Regions from separate parts of the Mesorhizobium sp. M0166 genome, predicted to be linked through region 1. Evidence: predicted binding sites of a transcription regulator. Region 1 holds the regulator's gene; each other region holds the start of a gene.
What was found. The regulator HrcA, encoded in region 1, represses chaperone genes, less so after heat shock. The targets are predictions, from matches to a motif close to GTTAGCACTCNCNNNNNGNGAGTGCTAAC.

Region 1 (7,236 bases):
CAGCAGGCGCCACCGCCGTTCAGGAGCGGCCGTCTTCGTAGGTAACGCGCCAGATGGTGCCGTTGCCGTCCTCGGTGACGATCAGCGAGCCGTCCTTGGCCATCGCGACACCGACCGGGCGGCCCCAGACGGCGTCGTTCGAGATGACGAAGCCGGTCATGAAGTCCTCATATTCGCCGGTCGGCTTGCCATCCCTGAATTTGAGCCTCACCACCTTGTAGCCGGTCCTGGCGCCACGGTTCCACGAACCATGCATGGTGACGAAAGCGTCACCTTGGTAATCCGTCGGAAAGTTCTTGCCGTCGTAGAAGGCTATGTTTATCGGCGCCGAATGCGCCTGCATCAATACATCGGGGACAGTGGCCTTGCCGGCGAGGTCTGGCCGCTCGCCCTGATGGCGGGAATCCTCGTTATTGCCGATGTAGTACCAAGGCCAACCATAGAATCCGCCGTCCTTGACCGCAGTTGCAAATTCGAACGGCACGTTGTCGCCGAGTTCGTCGCGCTCATTGACGACGCACCACAATGCGCCGGTGGCGGGCTGCACAGTCATGCCCGTACAGTTGCGCAGGCCGGTGGCGACCGTTCGGGGGTTTTTCCCATCCGGATCGAAGGCGAGCACGTCGGCACGGCCGTCCTCGGAGCCCCAGGCCGCCCCGAGCGGCTTTGATTTGGCCCAGGCGTCGAGGCCGCTATCCGGCTCCTTGCCTATGTCCTCGGCGACGTTCGAGGCGGAGCCAACCGACAAATAAAGGGTTTTGCCGTCCTCCGAAAAGGCGATGTCGCGGGTCGTGTGACCGCCCGACGGGATTTTGGCGACAATGGTTTCTGGTTTGCCGGATGTCTTCAGGTCGCCGTCGCGATAGGGGAAGCGGACGATGCTGTCGCTGTTGGCGACATAAACCCATTGCGGTTTGTCTCCTGGCGGATAGAAGGCGATGCCGTAGGGATAATTGAGCCCCTTGGCGAAGATCGCTTTCTCGATGGGCTTGGCGCTGCCCTCGGCGAGACGATAGACGCGTATTTGGTCGGCATGGCTGTTGGCAACAAAGAGGTCGCCATTCGGAGCGACGCGCACGACACGTGGATTGACGATGCCGGATGCGATCATTTCAGCCGAAAAGCCCGGCGGCAATTCTGGCTTGGCGCTTTCGGGCCGTTCCGCCACGCCGGCGCCGTTCGAAGCGGATTGGGCGGGGTCGGCTGCCGGCATGTCTTGCGGCCCGATCAGGCGGCGGACGCCAGGCCTGTCGGCGTGCCAATCGCCGAACGCGGCTTCGCCTTTGAGCACATTCTGGTCCGCCTGCTGGGCGGCTGCCGGTGTCGCAACAAGGAGGGCAGCGGCAACGGCCGCAAAGCCGCCAGATCGGATCATCAACGTCCTCCGGGATTCGCCTCGAACAGGGCAAACGGCATCAGGCATTGATCGTTCCAAGCGGTCGTCCAGCACACGAGGATTTGAAGCCGAACCCGTTCAGTTGCCAGAGGCGTAAAAGTCGTCGTCGAGGCGCTTTTCCAGCGCGACCAGATCGGCCGGCAGCGGCAAACCCATCGCCCGCATCTCTTGCAGCTTCTCGCGCAACTGCTCTTGCACCTCGTGCTGATCCTCTGGCTGGTTGATCATTTCTTCGAGCAGCAGACTGATCTGGGCCTTGAACGATTCCAGCGCCATTCTTTTCTCCTCCTTGCGGCAGGCCCGCGGCGGCTCCTAGCTCAGCATGCGCGAAATCAGCTGCGCGGTATAGTCGACCATCGGTACTATGCGCGCATAATTCAGCCGCGTCGGCCCGATGACGCCGAGCGCACCGACGACGCGTGCGTCCTTGTCGCGATAGGGCGCCACTACCAGCGAGGAGCCAGACAGCGAAAACAGCTTGTTTTCCGAACCGATGAATATACGCACGCCCGGGCCTTCCTCGGCGAGGTCGAGAAGCTGGATCAGCCCATCCTGCGTCTCCAGATCCTCGAACAGATGCCGCAACAACTCTATGTCGGCCTGGGCAGTGACGTTTTCCAGGAGATTGGCGCGGCCGCGCACGATAAGCCGCCCAGGCACGCCGCTTTCAGCGCCTGCCCAGACCGCCAGGCCCTTCTCGACCAGATCCTGCGACAGCGTGTCGAGGGCTGCCCTGGTCTCTTCCTTGATGCGGGCGATCTCGACCCGCGCCTCGGCCAGGGTGCGGCCGCGGATATGGGCGTTGAGGAAGTTGGAGGCTTCGTGCAATTGCGAGATGGTGATGCCGGCGGGCAGATCGATGACGCGATTTTCGACGTCGCCGTTCTGCGAGACCAGCACGGCCAGCGCCTTGGTCGGCTCGAGCTGGATGAATTCGATGTGCTTAAGCGCCACCTCATTCTTGGCGGCGAGCACGAGGCCGGCGCCGCGCGACATGCCGGACAGCATCTGGCTGGCCTCGGTCAGCATATGCTCCAGCGTCGCGCCCGAGCCGGAGGCGCGCACCTGCGCCTCGATGGTGCGGCGCTCCTCGTCGGAGAGGTCACCAAGTTCCATGAAAGCATCGACGAAGAAGCGCAGGCCTGCCTGGGTCGGCAGCCGGCCAGCCGAAATGTGCGGCGCATAGATCAGACCGAGATGCTCAAGGTCGCTCATCACATTGCGGATGGTGGCCGGCGACAGCGACGACGGCAGGATGCGCGACAGGCTGCGCGAACCGACCGGCTCGCCATCCCTCAAATAGGAATCGACGATGCGCCGGAAGATGTCGCGCGAACGCATGTCGAGCGATTGAAGCGCGGGCGATTGCAGCGCGTGCGACGGGAGCACGTGCGACTGCGAGCCGGGATCGACTGCCTTTGTCATTTCGAGCCAAACCTCCGCCCCGAAGATATAGACTTCCGCGGCGGCGGCGCAACCGGTCCATTTTCCTTTGCGCCTCACGTCCCGTGCGGCTACAAGCCGGCCAAGATTCCCCGGCCAAGATTCCGAAGAAAGAAAGAAGCCTGAATGCGCCCTTCCAAACGCCAATTCGACGAAATGCGCCCCATCTCCTTCGAGCGCGGCGTCTCCAAGCATGCGGAAGGCTCGTGCCTGGTGAAGTTCGGCGACACGCATGTGCTGTGTACGGCCAGCCTGGAGGAAAAGGTGCCGGGCTGGATGCGCAACTCCGGCAAGGGCTGGGTGACGGCGGAATACGGCATGCTGCCGCGTTCGACCGGCGAGCGCATGCGCCGCGAGGCTTCGGCTGGCAAACAAGGCGGCCGCACGCTGGAGATCCAGCGGCTGATCGGCCGCTCCCTGCGCGCCGTGGTCGATCTGCAGGCCCTCGGCGAGCAGCAGATCACCGTCGACTGCGACGTGATCCAGGCCGACGGCGGCACGCGCACCGCTTCGATCACCGGCGGCTGGGTGGCGCTCTACGACTGCCTGCGCTGGATGGAAGCCCGCCAGATGGCGAGCTTGGGCAAGGTGCTGAAGGATCATGTCGCGGCGATCTCCTGCGGCATCCATGATGGTCAGCCGGTCATCGATCTCGACTACATCGAGGATTCCTCGGCCGGCACCGACGCCAATTTCGTCATGACCGGCAAAGGCGGCATCGTCGAGATCCAAGGCACGGCCGAGGGCGAGCCGTTCTCGGAAGAGCAGTTCGCGGCGTTGATGGAGCTCGCCAAGAAAGGTATTCAGCGCCTGGTCAGCTTGCAGCAAATGGCGGTGGCTTAGCTGCCTTCAATATTGATGAGATTGGCGATCCTGTGACTCCTTCCGCAATCCTGGAATCAGCACTCTACGTGACGGACCTTGCTGCCGCGGAACGGTTCTATTCGGGCGTGCTCGGGCTCGATCTGCTCGGCAAGGTCGATGGCAGGCATCTCTTCTTCCGCTGCGGCGACGGCGTGCTGCTTATCTTCAATGCCGAGGCGACCAAAGTGCCGCCGCCGGCCGACGCCAAGGTCAAAGTACCGCCGCATGGCGCGGTCGGCGAGGGCCATCTTTGCTTCGCCGCAAGCGCGGATGAAATCCCACGCTGGAAAGCGCATCTCGAGGCGAAAAAAATCGCCATCGAAAGCGAGTTCGAATGGCCGCAGGGCGGCTGCTCGATCTATATTCGCGACCCGTCGGGCAATTCGATCGAATTCGCCGAGCCAAGAATCTGGGGCACCTGATGCATTCGCCAGCTGTTCATTCGCCAACTGTTCACTCGCTTGACGGGCATAAGATCGTCGTCGCCAGCCATAACGCCGGCAAATTGCGGGAATTCGCCGATCTGATGGCGCCATTCGGCATAGAAGCGAAGTCCGCAAAGGAATACGGCTTGCCGGAGCCGGACGAGACCGGCACCACTTTCGAGCAGAACGCCCTCATAAAAGCCTTGGCTGCCGCCAAGGCCACTGGATTGCCGGCGCTGTCGGACGATTCCGGCCTGTGTGTCGATGCGCTCGACGGCGCACCCGGCGTCTACACCGCCAACTGGGCTGAGACGCCGGACGGCTCCCGCGACTTCGGCATGGCCATGCAGCGCACGGAAGTGGCCTTGCAAGAAGTTGGCGCGATCACGCCTGCCCAGCGCAAGGGCCGCTTTGTCGCGCTCATCTGCCTGGCCTTTCCCGATGGCCAGGCGGAATATTTTCGCGGTGAGGTCGACGGCACGCTGGTGTGGCCGCCACGCGGCGAGCTCGGCTTCGGCTACGATCCGGTGTTCTTGCCCAACGGGTTCGAAAAGACCTTCGGCGAGATGAGCGCGGAGGAAAAGCATGGCTGGAGGCCCGGCCAGCCAACCGCATTGTCGCACCGTGCCCGCGCCTTCCAGAAATTCGCCCAAGCCCGATTGGCCGCCGCATGACCATGCTGCTCGACCGCAGGCCTGGTTTCGGCGTCTACGTCCACTGGCCGTTCTGCGCGGCCAAATGCCCCTATTGCGACTTCAACAGCCATGTCCGCCACCAGCCGGTCGACCAGGAGCGTTTTGCCCGCGCCTTCGAGACCGAGCTGGCGACGATGCGCGGTCGCACCGGGCCGCGCGAGGTGACCAGCATCTTTCTTGGCGGCGGCACGCCGTCGCTGATGAAGCCGCAGACCGTGGCGGCGGTGCTGGATGCCGTGGCGAAGAACTGGACGGTGCCCGACGGCATCGAGGTGACGCTGGAGGCCAATCCTTCCTCCGTCGAGGCCGAGCGCTTTCGCGGCTATCGCGCGGCCGGCGTCAACCGGGTGTCGCTTGGCGTGCAGGCGCTGAACGACAAGGATCTGCGCTTTCTCGGCCGTTTGCACAATGTCGATGAGGCCCTGCATGCGATCGGCCTGGCGCGCGAGATTTTCCCACGGTTGTCCTTCGACCTGATCTACGCGCGACCCGGCCAGACGCCTGAGGCGTGGCAGACGGAGCTCGAGCAGGCGATCGGCCACGCCGCCGACCATCTGTCCCTGTACCAGCTGACCATCGAGGAAGGCACGCCGTTCCATGCACTGCATGCGGCCAGGAAATTCATCATTCCAGACAATGAGCTTGCCGCCGATCTCTACGCGCTGACGCAGGAGATCACCGCCGCACACGGACTGCCGGCCTACGAGATTTCCAACCACGCCAGGCGCGGCGCCGAAAGCCGGCACAATCTCACCTATTGGCGCTATGGCGAATATGTCGGCGTCGGTCCCGGTGCGCACGGCCGCTTCGTCGAGAGCGGGCGGCGCGTGGTGACGATCGCCGAGAAAATGCCGGAGACCTGGGCCAATCTGGTCGAGGCCAAGGGCCATGGCGTTACCGGCGGCGAGATCCTGACGCGGTCCGAAGAGGCCGACGAGTTCCTGCTGATGGGACTGAGGCTGGCCGAAGGCATCGACCTTTCCCGCTATGAGGCATTTTCAGGGCGCGGCCTGTCGACGGCACGGCTGTCGGTGCTGCAGGACGAAGGCCTGGTGGCGCCCATCGGCAATGCCCGCCTGCGCGCCACGCCGGCCGGCATGATCGTGCTCGATGCGGTCGTGGCGGATCTGGCCAGATAGCACGTTGAAGAACGTTCTCTTCATCTGCAGCCAGAATCGCTTGCGCAGCCCGACGGCGGAGCAGGTGTTTTCCAAGCGGCGGGACATCGAGGTCGCTTCGGCCGGCACCAATCACGATGCCGACACTCCGTTGACGCATGAACTCGTCGCCTGGGCCGACATCATCTTCGTGATGGAAAAAACGCACCGCGCCAAACTGCAGCAGAAATTCAAGACAAGCCTGAAAAAGGCTCGAGTAATCTGCCTCGATATTCCCGACGACTATGCGTTCATGGACCCGGCTCTGGTGGGCCTGCTGGAGGCGCGTGTCTCCAAGTATCTGGGTTGAATGATACGTCGCGGGGCATCGCAACCGCGCTTCGAGAACTGCCTCGACCAATCACTAAGGTTTGCGGGGGTCAAGCCTCGTGCTTGTGGCGGTGTTTGGCGCGATCTTTTTCGCTGGTCTCTCCGGAACGGGCCGGCTTGATCTCGCTTTTGTCACGCGAGGCATGGTGCTGGTCGTCTGTGGGATGTGATGCTGCACCGTCGCGGGCGCTTTTTGTTTCGAGGCGGGTGATGAAAATGTCGAAGCGATTGGGCATCGTCCGGTCAGTGCTCCGTCGTGCTGTCGGTTTCGGTTGCGGGCTTGCTCTCTGCCGATCGCTGGCGTGCAAGCGGCTTCTTGGCTCTGCCATCTACGGCTTCGGCAGGCCGGGCCGAAGAGCATGGCGCGGCAAAGCGCTTGCGGCCGGCATAGTAGGGTTCGAAAACGTCCTGTATCGCCAGGCTGTCCATCCTGCTCCTCCCGAGATCAGGGGTAAAATTCGCCGGCAACGGTTTCGTTCCCTACTATGGCGAAGGCATGGCGGCCGGTTCACATCGGCATCCCTTTTAGAACCCGGGCGTTCGCAACCCAGACTTTTGCAACCAAGCGTGAGCCGTGCCAAACAGGGTCGAACGGAGTTGTGCAGGTGACCGGCGAATTGGCCAAACGCAGTTATGTGGTCGGACAGACCGAGATTGCCGCCCGGCCGCTCGAGCCGGCGCTCTATCTGGTGGCGACGCCGATCGGCAATCTTGCCGACATCACGCTTCGCGCGCTGGAAACGCTCGCCGCCGCCGATATCGTCGCCTGCGAGGACACACGTGTCAGCCGCGTGCTGCTCGATCGCTATGGCATCCGCCGCCGCACTACCGCCTACCATGAGCATAATGCCGGCGAGGCCGGGCCGAAGCTGATCGCAGCACTCCTGGCCGGGCAGAGCGTGGCGCTGATCTCGGATGCCGGCACG
Region 2 (7,236 bases), on a different contig from region 1:
TGCTCGAGCTCGGTCTGGTTGCCCATGACACGGAAGCGCGCGGCGCGGTTTTTCGCATCGAGGACGAACTCGCTCTCGAACACCTCCAGTTGTTCGCCTTCGATGCCGTCCGCTGAATAGCTGCGCTGGAAGCTGGCATTGAAGGGCACCTCGGCAACGCTTGGCGACGGGATCGCCTTGGTCATCGACGACGAATGGAGATCGCCGTGCACACCTTCCGAGGCGGGCTCGACCGACCAGTACCAACCGGAATTCGGCTCCGAGAACCTCAAATCGCCAAGGTCGGGGGCGCCCGTCAACTGGCCGCTTTCGGAAACGCCGACCGAGCCGATCAGGTTGAACAGATGCGCCGAAAGCAGGCTGTCGAAACCGCGCTCGCTAGCCTGGCGATAAAGCGTGGTGATCAAGGTGAAGATGACGACCAGAGTGAGGATCGCCCAGACCGTGGAAAAGGCGATGACGCGAAACGCCACCGAACGCGGCCATGACCGCAGCGACGGCGTGTTCGAGACGGCGGGTTTTGTAGGCAGCGGTTCCGCGTTACGCCTCCGGCTTACGCATGCGGTAGCCCATGCCGCGAACAGTTTCGATCATGTCGATGCCCATCTTCTTGCGAAGCCGTCCGACAAAGACCTCGATCGTGTTGGAATCGCGGTCGAAGTCCTGGTCGTAGAGATGCTCGACCAGTTCGGTCCGGGAAACGACCTCGCCCATATGGTGCATCAAATAGGCAAGCAGGCGGAATTCGTGCGAGGTCAGCTTCAGCGGCACGCCGTCAACGTCGGCCTTGGAGGCCTTGGTGTCGAGACGCAGCGGCCCGCAGGTCAGCTCGGACGAGGCATGCCCGGCAGCACGCCGGATCAGGGCGCGCACCCTGGCCAGGATTTCCTCGATGTGGAAAGGTTTGGTGACGTAGTCGTCGGCGCCGGCGTCGATGCCGGCAACCTTGTCGCTCCAGCGGTCGCGTGCCGTCAGGATCAGCACCGGCATCTTGCGGCCGCCGCGCCGCCAGCGCTCGACCACGCTGATGCCGTCCATCTGCGGCAGGCCGATATCGAGCACCACGGCATCGTAGGGCTCGGTGTCGCCGAGAAAGTGCCCTTCCTCGCCGTCGAATGCGCGGTCGACGACATAGCCGGCATCGACCAGCGCGTCGCCGATCTGCCGGTTGAGATCCTTGTCATCTTCGACGACGAGTACGCGCATGCGGAAGGCCTGTTGAAGCTGTTCAGATATAGGCCGATTCCGGCAGACTGGGAAACGGCACGGTTCAGTTCAGCGGAACGACGATCTCCGAGCGACGGGGACGCTGCCCATCCTTGCCCGGAACGAGCACGACGATGACGCAGACCGGCTGGCCGCCGCGTGTCGACTGCGAGGCCTTGGCCAAGGTGCCGCCATTCTGCTCCGCCACCTGCTGGCCGATCGCGTAGCAGTCGGACGCGGCGAGGACGACTGGCTGAGTCCACTCGGGCGCGACAGCGGGGATCGCCATCGCTTGCGACGCAAGCAGGCCGGCGGCTGAGAGCGCCAGTGCCGCGGTCCGGAAGTGGAAGCGAAGGGTTTTCATGGCCAGCGTTCTAACGCGCCGGTGCTGAACGTGATATGAACGGTGAACGCTCGAATGCATGCCCGCCACACCCCTGAAGCGCGAGATTACCGGATTGCCATTTCGCCGCCCGGCCCCGCGAAATCGCCAATGTTTAACCTAGCCCTCCAATCCTTCGCCGACAACCGGCATCATCTGGCGGGCAGGACCATTTGGGAGGACGAAGCATCCGGCCCAAGGCAACCGATGGCAGTTCAGGCGAACCGAACCTGAAACAAAAAACCCGCCTCTGCGGCGGGTCGCTGGCGCCATCAGCACCATAGTTGAATTAGTAGCATAGCTGCCGGCACAAAGCAAGAACAAAATTGCCCGATTTGCGAAAAGGTGCCCGGTGGTCAGCCCTCGTCCTTGATCACGGCGCGGAAGCGCAGCAGCCCGTGATGGGCCGAAAGGTCCTCGTCGTAGCGGGCTTCAGCGAATTCGAGCTTGAGGTGGGCGCGGCGATGTCCGCCAAGCGAGAGTGCCGTATCGCGCAGGCGGGTGCTGACCAGGTCCATGATGTCATTGGTTTCCTTGCTGGCCTCTGATTTCGACCAGACATGCAACGTCAGCAACTGTTCTGTGTCGTTCTCCATCCCCGTTGCCCAATCGTAGACGCTGGTGCGGCCGAAGGTCATGTGGGGGAACGCAACATTTTCCGGCGCATGGTCGAACAGTCTTGCATCGCCCAGTGCCGCCGACAGGTCGGGATCGCCGTTCACTGCCTCGAATATGGCCCTCTGCAATTCGACGGCCGGCGCGGTCATCGTCTTTCCCTTCGCCCGTCGCGTCGACCTCCCGGCTGCGTAGCTGCGTTGCATGAAGGCATCCCGGCAAAGCTCGAATCAGCGCGTCTCATGCGGATTATGAACCTTCATGCTCTCAGGAATAAGCCCTACTCCTGCAACCCGCGATCCCGCGGCCTTTCGCGCCACGGACGCCCTTGAGAGTGACGCGAATTCATTTGGCATGCAGGGAGTTCGAAGAACGATGCTATGAAGATGTCTGGTTTCCAAACATTCGAGGTCGTTTTCGTACGCGAGCCACCGCTGCTGCCTGTTTTCGGAAAGCTTGGGTTCAGGGCGCCGACGGTCGCGATTGCGGCGCCGACCATGTCGATGACCATCGAAAATTTGGTCAACCGCACGCGGGAGGTGCTCTCGGCGCACGGTAGCCTGGCCCTGAAGCTGTCCGTCGTTTTGTGGACGGTGCTTGTCCTGGCGGCAGTATTCTTCGTCGCCCAAGCCTGACCGAGCGACACTCATCGATCGGGCGGAACTAAAGGACGCCAAGATGGCAAACCGCTACGCGCTGCGTATGGAACGTTCTCACTGCTGGACCGTCACCGGCCAGCCGGTCGAGCTCAAGCAGCAACCCATGGTCGGCATAAACACGCGCGATGCGGGCGGTCGATCGGCTGAACAGTCGTGACATCGCGGCGGGCGAAGGCGGACCGGAAGCGCCGAGAAAGCGTCTTGTGGACGGATCGCGACGGATCTAGCGAAAATCGGCCGCAGTCAGCACATATATGCTCCTGCGGGTGCGGGCATAGGCATTCCTGGCAACATCGTGGATCGAGTTGGAAGCCGTGTCGAATGCCGCCAGGTAGGTAGCTTCCGAGGCCGCCGTTCCCGGCTGCATCTTGGAGATGGCATCGGTTGCGACCGAGAAGGAAATCTGGAACATGCCGTCATGGCCGACGAAGCGGATGCGTTTGCTTGCCTCGTCGTAGCTGCGGCTGGGATTGGGAAATGTCAGGCTCATGATTTGGCCTCCGTCGATGCGGATACGGCATGCTTGACTGTCCGCGCCGCCCGCTTCTTCTTTGGGGCGACCGGATTCAGAGCTGCCGCCGCGCGATCCGCCTCTTCCTTGGCCAGTCGCAATTCCCTCAGCTTCGCCGTCTTGATCATCCTGGCCTTCGCCTCCGAGAGATATTCGGCAGTTGCTTTGTTCCGCTCCGCTGTTTTCTTTTGATTTTCCATGAAGCGAGCCTGAGCTTTTTCCATGATGTTCTGATTGCCTTCGGCCATCGGTAAAATCTCCCTTGCAGCGAAAGTCGTGAATGTGAGCTTCACCGTAAAATAGGTGTTCAAGGACAGAAATTCAATTTCATTAATATTCGGCAAGGCCCCGAACACCGGGGGATGGCCAAGCAAAATAATACATTCAATATTTGACATGCCCTATGAATATTTTTTGGCACTCCTATCAATCGAGTGCCAGAGCGCCTATAGAGAGGGGCGGCCGCCTAAGCCGGCCCCAGAAAGAGTCCCCATGAAATTCCGGCCACTCCACGATCGCGTCGTCATTCGGCGCGCCGAAAGCGACACCAAATCCAAGGGCGGCATCATCATCCCCGACAATGCCAAGGAGAAACCGCAGGAAGGCGAAGTGATCGCCGTCGGGCCGGGTGCGCGGGACGAAAGCGGCGTGCTGATGGCGCTCGACGTCAAGGCCGGCGACCTCATCCTGTTCGGCAAATGGTCCGGCACCGAGGTCAAGATAGACGGCGAGGACCTTCTGATCATGAAGGTGGCCGACATCATGGGCATCATCGACAAGAGCGAGATGGGCATCATCGACAAGAGCGAGATGGGCATCATTGCCAAGAGCGTGGCTGCCAAGAAGGCCGCCTGATTGGAATGCCGCGCGCCCAACCGGGCGCGCAAAGGATGCTCCAAGCTTTGATTCAGGCGCGCTGCAAGCGTCTTGCCACGACCAACCGAACTGGAAAAAATCATGTCTGCCAAGGAAATCAAATTCTCCACCGACGCGCGTGACCGCATGCTGCGCGGTGTCGAAATCCTCAACAACGCCGTCAAGGTGACGCTCGGCCCCAAAGGCCGCAACGTCATCATCGACAAGGCCTATGGCGCGCCGCGCATCACCAAGGACGGGGTGACGGTGGCCAAGGAAATCGAACTTTCCGACAAGTTCGAGAACATGGGCGCACAGATGGTGCGCGAAGTGGCCTCGAAGACCAACGACCTCGCCGGCGACGGCACCACCACCGCCACAGTGCTTGCCGCTTCCATCCTGCGCGAGGGCGCCAAATTCGTCGCCGCCGGCATGAACCCGATGGACCTCAAGCGCGGCATCGACCTTGCCGTCAGCGCCGTCGTCAAGGAAATCCAGGCCCGAGCCAAGAAGGTCAAGTCCTCAGGCGAGATCGCGCAGGTCGGCACCATTGCCGCCAATGGCGACACCAGCGTCGGTGCCATGATCGCCAAGGCGATGGACAAGGTCGGCAATGACGGCGTCATCACCGTTGAGGAGGCCAAGACCGCCGAAACCGAACTCGACGTCGTCGAAGGCATGCAGTTCGATCGCGGCTATCTCTCGCCTTATTTCGTCACCAATGCCGAAAAAATGCGCGCCGAGCTGGAAGACCCCTACGTGCTCATCCACGAAAAGAAGCTCGGCAATCTGCAGGCGCTGCTGCCCATCCTCGAAGCCGTGGTGCAAAGCGGCAGGCCGCTGTTGATCATCTCCGAGGACGTCGAGGGCGAAGCGCTGGCGACGCTGGTCGTCAACAAGCTGCGCGGCGGCCTCAAGGTCGCGGCCGTCAAGGCACCTGGCTTCGGTGACCGCCGCAAGGCGATGCTGGAAGACATCGCCGTGCTTACCGCCGGACAGATGATTTCCGAGGATCTCGGCATCAAGCTGGAGAACATCACCATAGACATGCTCGGCCGCGCCAAGCGCGTGCTGATCGAGAAGGACACCACCACGATCATCGACGGCGCCGGCGAGAAGACCACGATTCAGGCGCGCGTCCAGCAGATCAAGGGGCAAATCGAGGAAACCACTTCCGACTATGACAAGGAGAAGCTGCAGGAACGTCTCGCCAAGCTGGCGGGCGGCGTTGCCGTCATCCGCGTCGGCGGCGCCACCGAATCCGAGGTCAAGGAAAAGAAGGACCGCATCGACGATGCGCTGAACGCCACGCGCGCCGCCGTCGAAGAAGGCATCGTTCCCGGCGGCGGCGTCGCGTTGCTGCGCGCCAGGGCTGTGCTGAACGGGCTGACCGGAGCCAATGCCGATATGACGGCGGGCATTTCGATCGTGTCGAGAGCGCTCGAAGCGCCAATCCGGCAGATCGCCGAGAATTCCGGCGTCGAAGGTTCGATCGTCGTCGGCAAGCTCGCCGATAGCAAGGACCACAACCAGGGCTTCGATGCCCAGAACGAAGTCTATGTCGACATGATCAAGGCCGGCATCGTCGACCCCGCTAAGGTGGTGCGGACGGCGCTGCAGGACGCGGGCTCCATTGCGGCGCTCCTGATCACTGCTGAAGCCATGATCACCGACGTTTCAGCCAAGGAAGCCGCTGCTTCGACCGGCGGCATGGGCTATTGACCAGCTGCCGGAAACAAGCCTGAAAGACAGCCGCCGGGGTATCTTCCCCGGCGTGCCCCTCGGCAAGGAGATCGATCCATGATCGCATTCGTCCCGAAGCCAAATGCGGCGGCGAAGACCAAAGTGGCCGAGGAAAGCCGCTTCGATCGCATTCGCAGGCTTGCCGACAAGCACAGGAAAGCCGACGCCGGCACAATAGGCCGCGACCCGAAAAAGATCGCGGACAAGCGTCCCATGTGATCCGCGAGATCAGCGTCAGATCATGAGACCGGCGGCTAAAAGTCTACAGGCATCCGTTTCCAGCGCCGACGGTTGTCAAGTCAACGGCTTGTTACCTCGGCATCCCGCAAACTCGACCTGACGCTGCGGACGAGGACGAGCATGGTTTCCACCGCCTCTTCGTCAGAGAGGCCGTGGTTCTCGACAAGCGACAGCCAGGTCGTGAAGTCCAGCGCATGTCCTATCGCGGCAACGAGCAACCTTGCAGTTCCGCCATCCGGGTCGAGGTAGCCTTGTGAAAGGATCGCGACGCCTTTTGCGAGAACCTCTCGCCGGCGGGCCAGCGCGGCAGCGACAACCGGCATTTCGGCATCGCGATACAAATTGGCTAGGAGCTGCCGCTTGCGCCTGTAGTAGCTGTACAGTTGGAAAAGCGCCGTCCGGAGCCGGACTTCCGGTTCGACGATCGATCGCCAGGCTTCAGGGTTGGGGGGCGGGTCCTGGCCGAACGAATATGCCGAGCAAGCATTGAAGACCGCTTCCTCGTCGGGAAAATGGCGGTAGACGGTTAGCCGTTGCACCCCCGCTTTCTCGGCGATGGCGCTCACCGTCGTTCGCGATGGACCCACCGAACTGTGCAGATCGAATGCTGCGCGGGTGAGCGCAAGATGGGTCTCGGCCTGCTTGATCGCGCGTCGCTGCAGCCGGTATGAGCGACGCTGGCCTTCTTTCAGTGAACTCATATGATCACCGATATTGACTTGGGTGTGAATGGCTCGTAGAAATGGGTGATCGGCAGCGTACACCCATTTTCAGGAGGATGATATGGAACGCGCAGTGCCTGATCCAAGCCTCCAACGTGCGACGGCTTACTCGCCTCACAGCCATTCATCGGACCCCATCACAATTCTGCCTGGAGCTGGTGACCGCTTTGACTTGGGCGGTTTCGGCATCCACTGGAAGATAGACGGATTCCACACCGGGGAGCGCTTCTCCATCGTGCACCATCCGCTCGCCCCTCGTGCGCTGGCCGCGCCCTTGCACCGGCATCACCGTGAAGACGAATA
Region 3 (7,236 bases), on a different contig from region 1:
GGGTCCGGTCGCGATCGCCGACCACAGTTCGACGCAAGCGCCCTTGCCGATGCGGCGGGCGCCGTCCGGGGCCGGCGTGGTGTTCTCGATCACGCAATCTTCCGCCACCAGATCGTCGAGCGCCGACGGGTCGTGGAGCTGGAAGACGTCGTTGTAGCGCCGCATGATCTCGGCCGTTTCGGCGGAGCGTTTGGCCGCGGCGATGTCGATGATGAGTTCCTGTGTCATTGGATATTCCTTTCCCTTCAGTGATCAGTAGCGGTTTCGATGAGGCGGGCGCTGAGCGTGATCACGCCGACGCCGGCCAGCGCCCGCGACACGAGGCAGCTCTCCTTGGCGGTCTGCGCCAGCCGCTCGAAATCCGCCGCCGCCAGCCCGGCGACGCTTGCCTCCGTCTCCAGCTCGATACGGGTCAGCGTCGGTCCGGCCGCGCTGGCGCCGAGATGCGCTTTCGCGATCGTGTGGATGTGCGCGGGAGTGTGACCTTCGCGGCCGAGGATGGCGCTCAGCGCCATCGAGAAGCAGCCGGCATGCGCCGCCGCAATCAATTCCTCGGGGTTGGTACCGGGACCGTTCTCGAAACGCGACGGGAAGGAGTAGGCACCTTCAAAGACGCCGCTGCCGAGCCTCAGCCGGCCCGAACCTTCCTTCAACGATCCCTGCCATTGAGCCTCTGCTTCACGAATGGTCATTGTGTCTCTCCTTCGATTTGAGGGTCGATCAGATTTTGGGGGCGAACCAGTCAGGCGCCGTCGACGACCACTTTTCCGAAGACGTCGCCTTGCTGGAAATAGCGGTAGGCATCGTTGGCCTCGTCGAAGGCGAACACCTTGTCGATGACGGGCTTAAGCCGATGCACCGAGATGGCGCGCAGCATGGCTTCGAGATTGGTGCGATTACCGACGAACAGGCGGCTGATGGTGGCGAGGCTGCGCTGGTAGACCGGGCCGGGGATCTGCACCGTCCCGCCTTTCGCATCCTGTATGGTGAGAAGCACGATGCGCCCGTAAAGCGCGCAGGCGATCATCGATTGCGCGAAGGTCGGCGGGCCGCCGGTCTCGACGACGAGGTCGATGCCGCCGGTCTGCTCGCGCACCGCAGCACCCCATTCCGGCATGCCGGCGGTCGAGACGACGAGGTCGGCGCCCAGCGCCCGCAGCCGGTCCAGCTTCTCGCTGCGCGAGGTGACTGCCACGACACGGCAGCCGAGCAGCTTGGCGAATTGCAGCGCAAACAGCGCGACACCACCTGAACCGATGACGAGAACCCATTGGCCGGGCTTCGGCATTTCGGCCGCCGTCACCGCATTCCAGGCGGTCAGGCCGGCGCAGGTCAGTGTCGCTGCTTGATGCCAGTCGAGATGATCGGGAAGCCGTACCGCCCATTGCTCGTCGAGCACGGCGTATTCGGCCAGCATCCCGTCCAGCGTGCAGCCAAGCTGGTCGATCAGCCCGGCATTGATGCGGCCGTCGATCCAGCGCGCGAAATAGCTGCCGATGACGCGGTCGCCTGCCGCAAAGCGGTTGACGGCGTCGCCGACGGCAACGACTTCGCCGGCGCCGTCGCTCAGCGGGATAACGCCTTGGCGCGGCGCCAGCGGATAGGTGCCGTTGAGGATCATCGTATCGCGGCGGTTGAGCGAGGTGGCGCGAACACGCATAACGATCCCGTGCGGCTTCGGGGTCGGCTGCGCCTCGTTGCGCATCACCAGGCACTTGGTCCCGCCGATTCCTTCAAGACGATAACTGCGCATTAGCCCTCGCTCAAATATGTAGACTGATCTACATATTATATAGACCGGTTGTCATATTCGAGGCAAGGCCTATAGTGCTCACTCCTGACAGAGGTTGACATGGCGAACGACACTCGCACCCGCATGCTCGAGGCGACGGCGCTGCTGCTGAGGCAGCGCGGCTACCACGGCACGTCGCTCAACGACATCTTGAGCGCCTCCTCTGCGCCAAGAGGCTCGCTTTACTTCCACTTTCCGGGCGGCAAGGACCAGCTGGTCATCGAGGTGACGCGCAATAGCGTCGCCGATGTGACGCAGAGGCTGGACGCCGCGCTCGCCGCTGAAAAGGACCCGGCGGTGGCTGTCCACCACATCTACCAGTCGGTCGCGCGCATGCTGGAAGACAACCAGTTCACGCTCGGTTGCCCGATCGCGCCCGTGGTGTTGGATTCGCCGACCGACATGCCGGAGTTGGTTGAGTTGTGCCGGTCAGCCTTCGAGCAATGGATAGGCTTGCTCCGGGCGGCCTTCGTCAGGGCAGGGGTGCCCGAGCGCCGCGCGCATACGCTGGCGCTGCTGGTCGAATCATCGCTGGAAGGGCTGATGGTGATCGCGCGCGCCACCCACGACCGCGCCCCGGTGCTAGCGGTAGCCGATGAGGTCGCGGCGCTGATTGAGGGGGCATTGCCGGCGAAAGAGATCGCCATCACGGCGCATTGACGTTTCGCGCTTCCAGGGCATCAAGGCCAGCGCGGAGCCCTGCTGAAGTGCCGACACTCCAGCTCGGCGATTCACGTTCTGCGCCGACGCCGAAGAGGGGTGAGGGGTATGCTTCCGCTTGGTTTGGAATCGAACAGCCTCTCATCCTCCGTCCCATCAACAAAAAAGGGCGACCTCTCGGCCGCCCTTTCCGTATCTGAAGGCTGACGGGTTGGATTAGAAATCCATACCACCCATGCCGCCCATGCCGCCGCCGCCCATGCCGCCAGGCATGCCGCCGCCAGCCGACTCCTTCTTCGGAGCCTCCGCGATCATGGCTTCGGTGGTGACCAGCAGGCCGGCGACCGAGGCCGCGTCCTGCAGAGCCGTGCGCACAACCTTGACCGGATCGACGATACCCATGGCGATCATGTCGCCATATTCGCCGGTCTGGGCGTTGTAGCCGAAGGTCGCGCCCTTGTTCTCAAGGATCTTGCCGGCAACGATCGATGCTTCCGCACCGGCGTTGGCCGCGATCTGGCGGGCCGGAGCCTGCAGCGCGCGACGCACGATGCTGATGCCCGCGGTCTGGTCGGAGTTGGCGCCGGTTGCCTTGATGCTCAGCGAAGCGCGCAGCAGTGCGACGCCGCCGCCGGGAACGATGCCTTCTTCGACGGCCGCACGGGTCGCGTTGAGGGCGTCATCGACGCGGTCCTTCTTTTCCTTGACTTCCACTTCGGTCGCACCGCCGACGCGGATGACGGCAACGCCGCCCGCCAGCTTGGCGAGACGTTCCTGCAGCTTCTCCTTGTCGTAGTCCGAGGTGGTCTCCTCGATCTGCTGCTTGATCTGGGCGACGCGGCCCTGGATCTCGGCCTTCTTGCCGGCACCATCGACGATGGTGGTGTTCTCCTTGGAGATCGACACCTTCTTGGCGCGGCCGAGCATGTTGAGGCCGACATTCTCGAGCTTGATGCCGAGGTCTTCGGAGATGACCTGGCCACCGGTGAGAATGGCGATATCTTCCAGCATGGCCTTGCGGCGATCACCGAAGCCCGGCGCCTTGACGGCAGCGATCTTCAGGCCGCCACGCAGCTTGTTGACGACCAGCGTGGCCAGGGCCTCGCCTTCGACGTCTTCCGAGATGATGACCAGCGGCTTCGAGGTCTGCACGACAGCCTCGAGGATCGGCAGCATGGCCTGCAGGTTGGAGAGCTTCTTCTCGTGGAGAAGGATGTAGGCGTCTTCCAGATCCGCAACCATCTTCTCGGCGTTGGTGACGAAGTAGGGCGAGAGATAGCCGCGGTCGAACTGCATGCCTTCGACGACCTCGAGCTCGGTCTCGGCGGTCTTGGCTTCCTCGACGGTGATGACGCCTTCATTGCCGACCTTCTGCATCGCTTCCGCGATCATCGAGCCAACCGAAACATCGCCATTGCCGGCGATGGTGCCGACCTGGGCAACCTCTTCCGAGGTCTTGATCTTCTTGGCGTTCTTGATCAGCGTCGCGACGACGTCGGCGACGGCGAGGTCGATGCCGCGCTTGAGGTCCATCGGGTTCATGCCGGCGGCAACCGCCTTGTGGCCTTCCTGGACAATCGACTGTGCCAGAACGGTCGCGGTCGTGGTGCCGTCGCCGGCGATGTCGTTGGTCTTCGAAGCAACTTCGCGGACCATCTGCGCGCCCATGTTTTCGAACTTGTCTTCAAGCTCGATTTCCTTGGCGACGGTGACGCCGTCCTTGGTGATGCGCGGTGCGCCGAACGACTTGTCGATGACGACGTTGCGGCCCTTGGGGCCGAGCGTGACCTTCACCGCGTCGGCGAGGATGTTGACGCCGCGCAGCATGCGCTCACGAGCGTCGCGGGAGAATTTTACGTCTTTGGCAGCCATTTTTAGCTCCTGGCAGGGGCTTGGATTGAGCCCGAAGATTTAAATGAGGGTGAGGCCGATATTCAGCCGATGATGCCCATGATGTCGGATTCCTTCATGATCAGAAGGTCTTCGCCATTGAGCTTGACTTCGGTGCCCGACCACTTGCCGAACAGGATGCGGTCGCCGGCCTTGACGTCCAGCGGGACGAGCTTGCCGGCTTCGTCGCGGGCGCCGGAACCGACGGCGATGATCTCGCCTTCCTGCGGCTTTTCCTTAGCCGTATCGGGGATGATGATCCCGCCCGCGGTCTTGGATTCGGATTCGACCCGACGAACGACCACGCGGTCATGAAGCGGGCGGAACTTCGACTTTGCCATTTTTTATTCCTCGATGAGAATGGTGAGAACAGTTCCTCCGTCCGGCGGCGCCGGACATGTGGTTAGCACTCATCTTGGGGGAGTGCTAACGTGGCGCTGAAATAGGCTGGCAGCTCGCGTGAGTCAAGGCGCCCGCTGGGCATAATCAGGACAATTGCTTCAAACATGATCCTTGACTAAGTCAACTAAATCGCTGATCTTGCCGGGAGGAGGATGCCATGACCATTCATCGTCACCCAGGCAAGGAGCGGATCGACGCGGTGCGGGCCTTCAACCGCTTCTACACTCGCCAGATCGGGCTGCTCGACGAAGGGCTGCTGAAAAGCACCTTCTCGCTGACCGAGGCGCGCGTGCTCTATGAGCTGGCGCATTGCGATGGCCTGACCGCCACCGATCTTGCGCGCGATCTCGGCCTCGATGCCGGTTATCTCAGCCGGCTGCTGAAGAAGTTCGAGGAGCGTGACCTGGTCGAGCGCGCCACGATCGAGGCGGATGCGCGGCGCTCGTCGATCGCGCTGACCAAGGCCGGGCGGCAGGCTTTCGCGCCGCTGAACCAGGGCTCGCACGACCAGGTCGCGGCTTTGCTCGAACGGCTTTCGGTTGCCGAACAGGACAGGCTGGTCAAGGCCATGCAGACGGTGCAGCGCCTGCTGGACGGGACCGCCGAACCCAAGATTCCCTACACGCTGCGGCCTCTGCAGGTCGGCGACATCGGCTGGATCATCCATCGCCAGGGTCTGCTCTACGCGCAGGAATATGGCTGGGACGAGACCTATGAAGCGCTGGTCGCCGAAATCCTCGGCGCCTTCGTCAAATCCTTCGATCCGAAATGGGAACGCAGCTGGATCGCCGAGCGGGAAGGGGAGGTCGTTGGCTCGGTCTTCGTCGTGCGCCAGTCGGACGCGGTGGCGAAGTTGCGCCTGCTCTATGTCGAGCCGTCGGCGCGCGGCCTCGGCATCGGCAAGCGGCTGGTCGAGGAATGTGTCGGCTTTTGCCGCGCCACGGGTTACGGGACACTGACGCTGTGGACCAACGACGTGCTCGCCGCCGCCCGCCACATCTATGAGGCTGCGGGCTTCAAATTGACCAACGAGGAGCGCCACCATTCCTTCGGCAAGGATCTGGTCGGCCAGAACTGGGATTTGGAGTTGTAGCAGCGCTGCAGAATTTCGGGCATCGGCCTGCGGCGGTCGCTCAGGTCGCAGGCTTGATGTTTTGGTTCAAGCGAAAGAAATTGGTAGGATCATACTTGTTTTTTAGTGCGGCCAACTTCGGATAATTCTCGCCGTAAGCTGCCAGAACCCGATCAGTGCCCTCGTCGCCGAGATTGTTGGCATAGACGCCGCCGGTCGAGAACGGTCTCATTGCATCCCACAGCTCACGCGCCCATCGGATGTGCGTTTCGTCGTCAGACGGATTGTCCCAGATCGATATCGGGAAGCAATCGTAAAGTGCATCTCGGTTGGCGCAGGGCGTTCCGTCCATCGGTACTCGCGAGATGGCGCCGCCAACCTGCTGCAGGACCAGAAGCGATTCGCTGGGTGCAGTCATGTAAGCCGCAAACATGGTATCGATCGCCTGATCTGTGATTTCGCGCATGAACTGCGCCTTCCAGTAGTAGCGCCGACCGCGCGGAAAGAGGCTGTCCGCGGCCGATTGGATTTGAAGATAGGGGACAGGAGCAATCCGGCGCTCAACCGGCGTGCCATACTCTCTCAGAGGTTGAATGATTTGCTGGCCCTCGTCGAGTGGGCCGATGTAGCACGCCGATATGCTGAAGAAGCGTTCGCCCGAGGGCGCCGTCACAAGTGCTGCATCCAGGCTCAGCTCATCCGGGGCGCCGCTCGAGAACGCACGATAGAACCGCATCGCTTCGCGTGCCTCTTCGTACCGGTATAGCATCGATCCCGCGATGAGGAGCGGACCCACGGGATGGAGCTTGTATTCGAAAGTCGTGACTATTCCGAAATTGCCGCCGCCGCCCCGAATGCCCCAGAACAAATCTGCATTTTCGGCCGCGTTTGCCGTGAGCAACCGGCCGTCCGCCGTCACGATTTCGACAGCGACAAGGTTGTCGCAGCTCAGTCCATGTTTGCGGCCAAGCTTGCCGAACCCGCCGCCGAGTGTCAGTCCGGCTATGCCGGTATCCGCGTTGACACCCATGGTCGTCGCAAGACCATGGACCTGCGTGGCTGCGTCGAACTCGCCCAGGTTCAAGCCGGCTTCTGCGCGCGCAACACGACGGATCGGGTCGACTTCGATCCGCTTCATGCGTGACACATCGATCACCACGCCGCCGTTGCATACCGAACTGCCGGCGACGTTATGGCCACCGCCGCGGACGGCGACGAGGAAGCCTTGCGATCGGGCGAAGTTGACGGCCGTGACGACATCGCTGGATTCGGCGCAATAGAAGATAGCCGCCGGCCTCTTATCGACCATGCCATTCCAAACTCTGCGCGCCTGGTCATAGCCAGGGTCGTCCGGAAGGATCAGATCGCCGCGAATCGCCTGCCTGAGGCGGGCGATATCTGGCGCCTGCAACGTCGGCTC

Region 2: NKJ46_RS15755 (co-chaperone GroES) is a predicted target of HrcA. The motif match lies at 3,787-3,815, and genes of this name have one in related genera.
Region 3: groES (co-chaperone GroES) is a predicted target of HrcA. The motif match lies at 4,745-4,773, and genes of this name have one in related genera.

The regions. Positions count from the first base shown of each region.
Region 1 is NZ_JAMYTD010000008.1:47,572-54,807, forward strand. Features, by position in the region: gene NKJ46_RS12150 (PQQ-dependent sugar dehydrogenase) at 20-1,375, opposite strand; gene NKJ46_RS12155 (hypothetical protein) at 1,475-1,672, opposite strand; gene hrcA (heat-inducible transcriptional repressor HrcA) at 1,709-2,821, opposite strand; gene rph (ribonuclease PH) at 2,966-3,682, shown strand; gene NKJ46_RS12170 (VOC family protein) at 3,715-4,125, shown strand; gene rdgB (RdgB/HAM1 family non-canonical purine NTP pyrophosphatase) at 4,125-4,802, shown strand; gene hemW (radical SAM family heme chaperone HemW) at 4,799-5,962, shown strand; gene NKJ46_RS12185 (low molecular weight protein tyrosine phosphatase family protein) at 5,967-6,290, shown strand; gene NKJ46_RS12190 (hypothetical protein) at 6,361-6,546, opposite strand; gene rsmI (16S rRNA (cytidine(1402)-2'-O)-methyltransferase) at 6,916-7,236, shown strand, end outside.
Region 2 is NZ_JAMYTD010000012.1:99,234-106,469, reverse strand. Features, by position in the region: gene NKJ46_RS15795 (ATP-binding protein) at 1-530, opposite strand, end outside; gene NKJ46_RS15790 (response regulator transcription factor) at 541-1,206, opposite strand; gene NKJ46_RS15785 (hypothetical protein) at 1,271-1,570, opposite strand; gene NKJ46_RS15780 (DUF3168 domain-containing protein) at 1,945-2,355, opposite strand; gene NKJ46_RS15775 (hypothetical protein) at 2,590-2,838, shown strand; gene NKJ46_RS15770 (hypothetical protein) at 2,882-3,019, shown strand; gene NKJ46_RS15765 (DUF1488 family protein) at 3,086-3,352, opposite strand; gene NKJ46_RS15760 (hypothetical protein) at 3,349-3,621, opposite strand; gene NKJ46_RS15755 (co-chaperone GroES) at 3,866-4,228, shown strand; gene groL (chaperonin GroEL) at 4,331-5,950, shown strand; gene NKJ46_RS15745 (hypothetical protein) at 6,029-6,190, shown strand; gene NKJ46_RS15740 (TetR/AcrR family transcriptional regulator) at 6,271-6,975, opposite strand; gene NKJ46_RS15735 (cupin domain-containing protein) at 6,995-7,236, shown strand, end outside.
Region 3 is NZ_JAMYTD010000003.1:363,225-370,460, reverse strand. Features, by position in the region: gene NKJ46_RS06370 (nuclear transport factor 2 family protein) at 1-228, opposite strand, end outside; gene NKJ46_RS06365 (OsmC family protein) at 246-692, opposite strand; gene NKJ46_RS06360 (zinc-dependent alcohol dehydrogenase family protein) at 743-1,753, opposite strand; gene NKJ46_RS06355 (TetR/AcrR family transcriptional regulator) at 1,853-2,452, shown strand; gene groL (chaperonin GroEL) at 2,669-4,324, opposite strand; gene groES (co-chaperone GroES) at 4,387-4,683, opposite strand; gene NKJ46_RS06340 (bifunctional helix-turn-helix transcriptional regulator/GNAT family N-acetyltransferase) at 4,902-5,837, shown strand; gene NKJ46_RS06335 (FAD-binding oxidoreductase) at 5,878-7,236, opposite strand, start outside.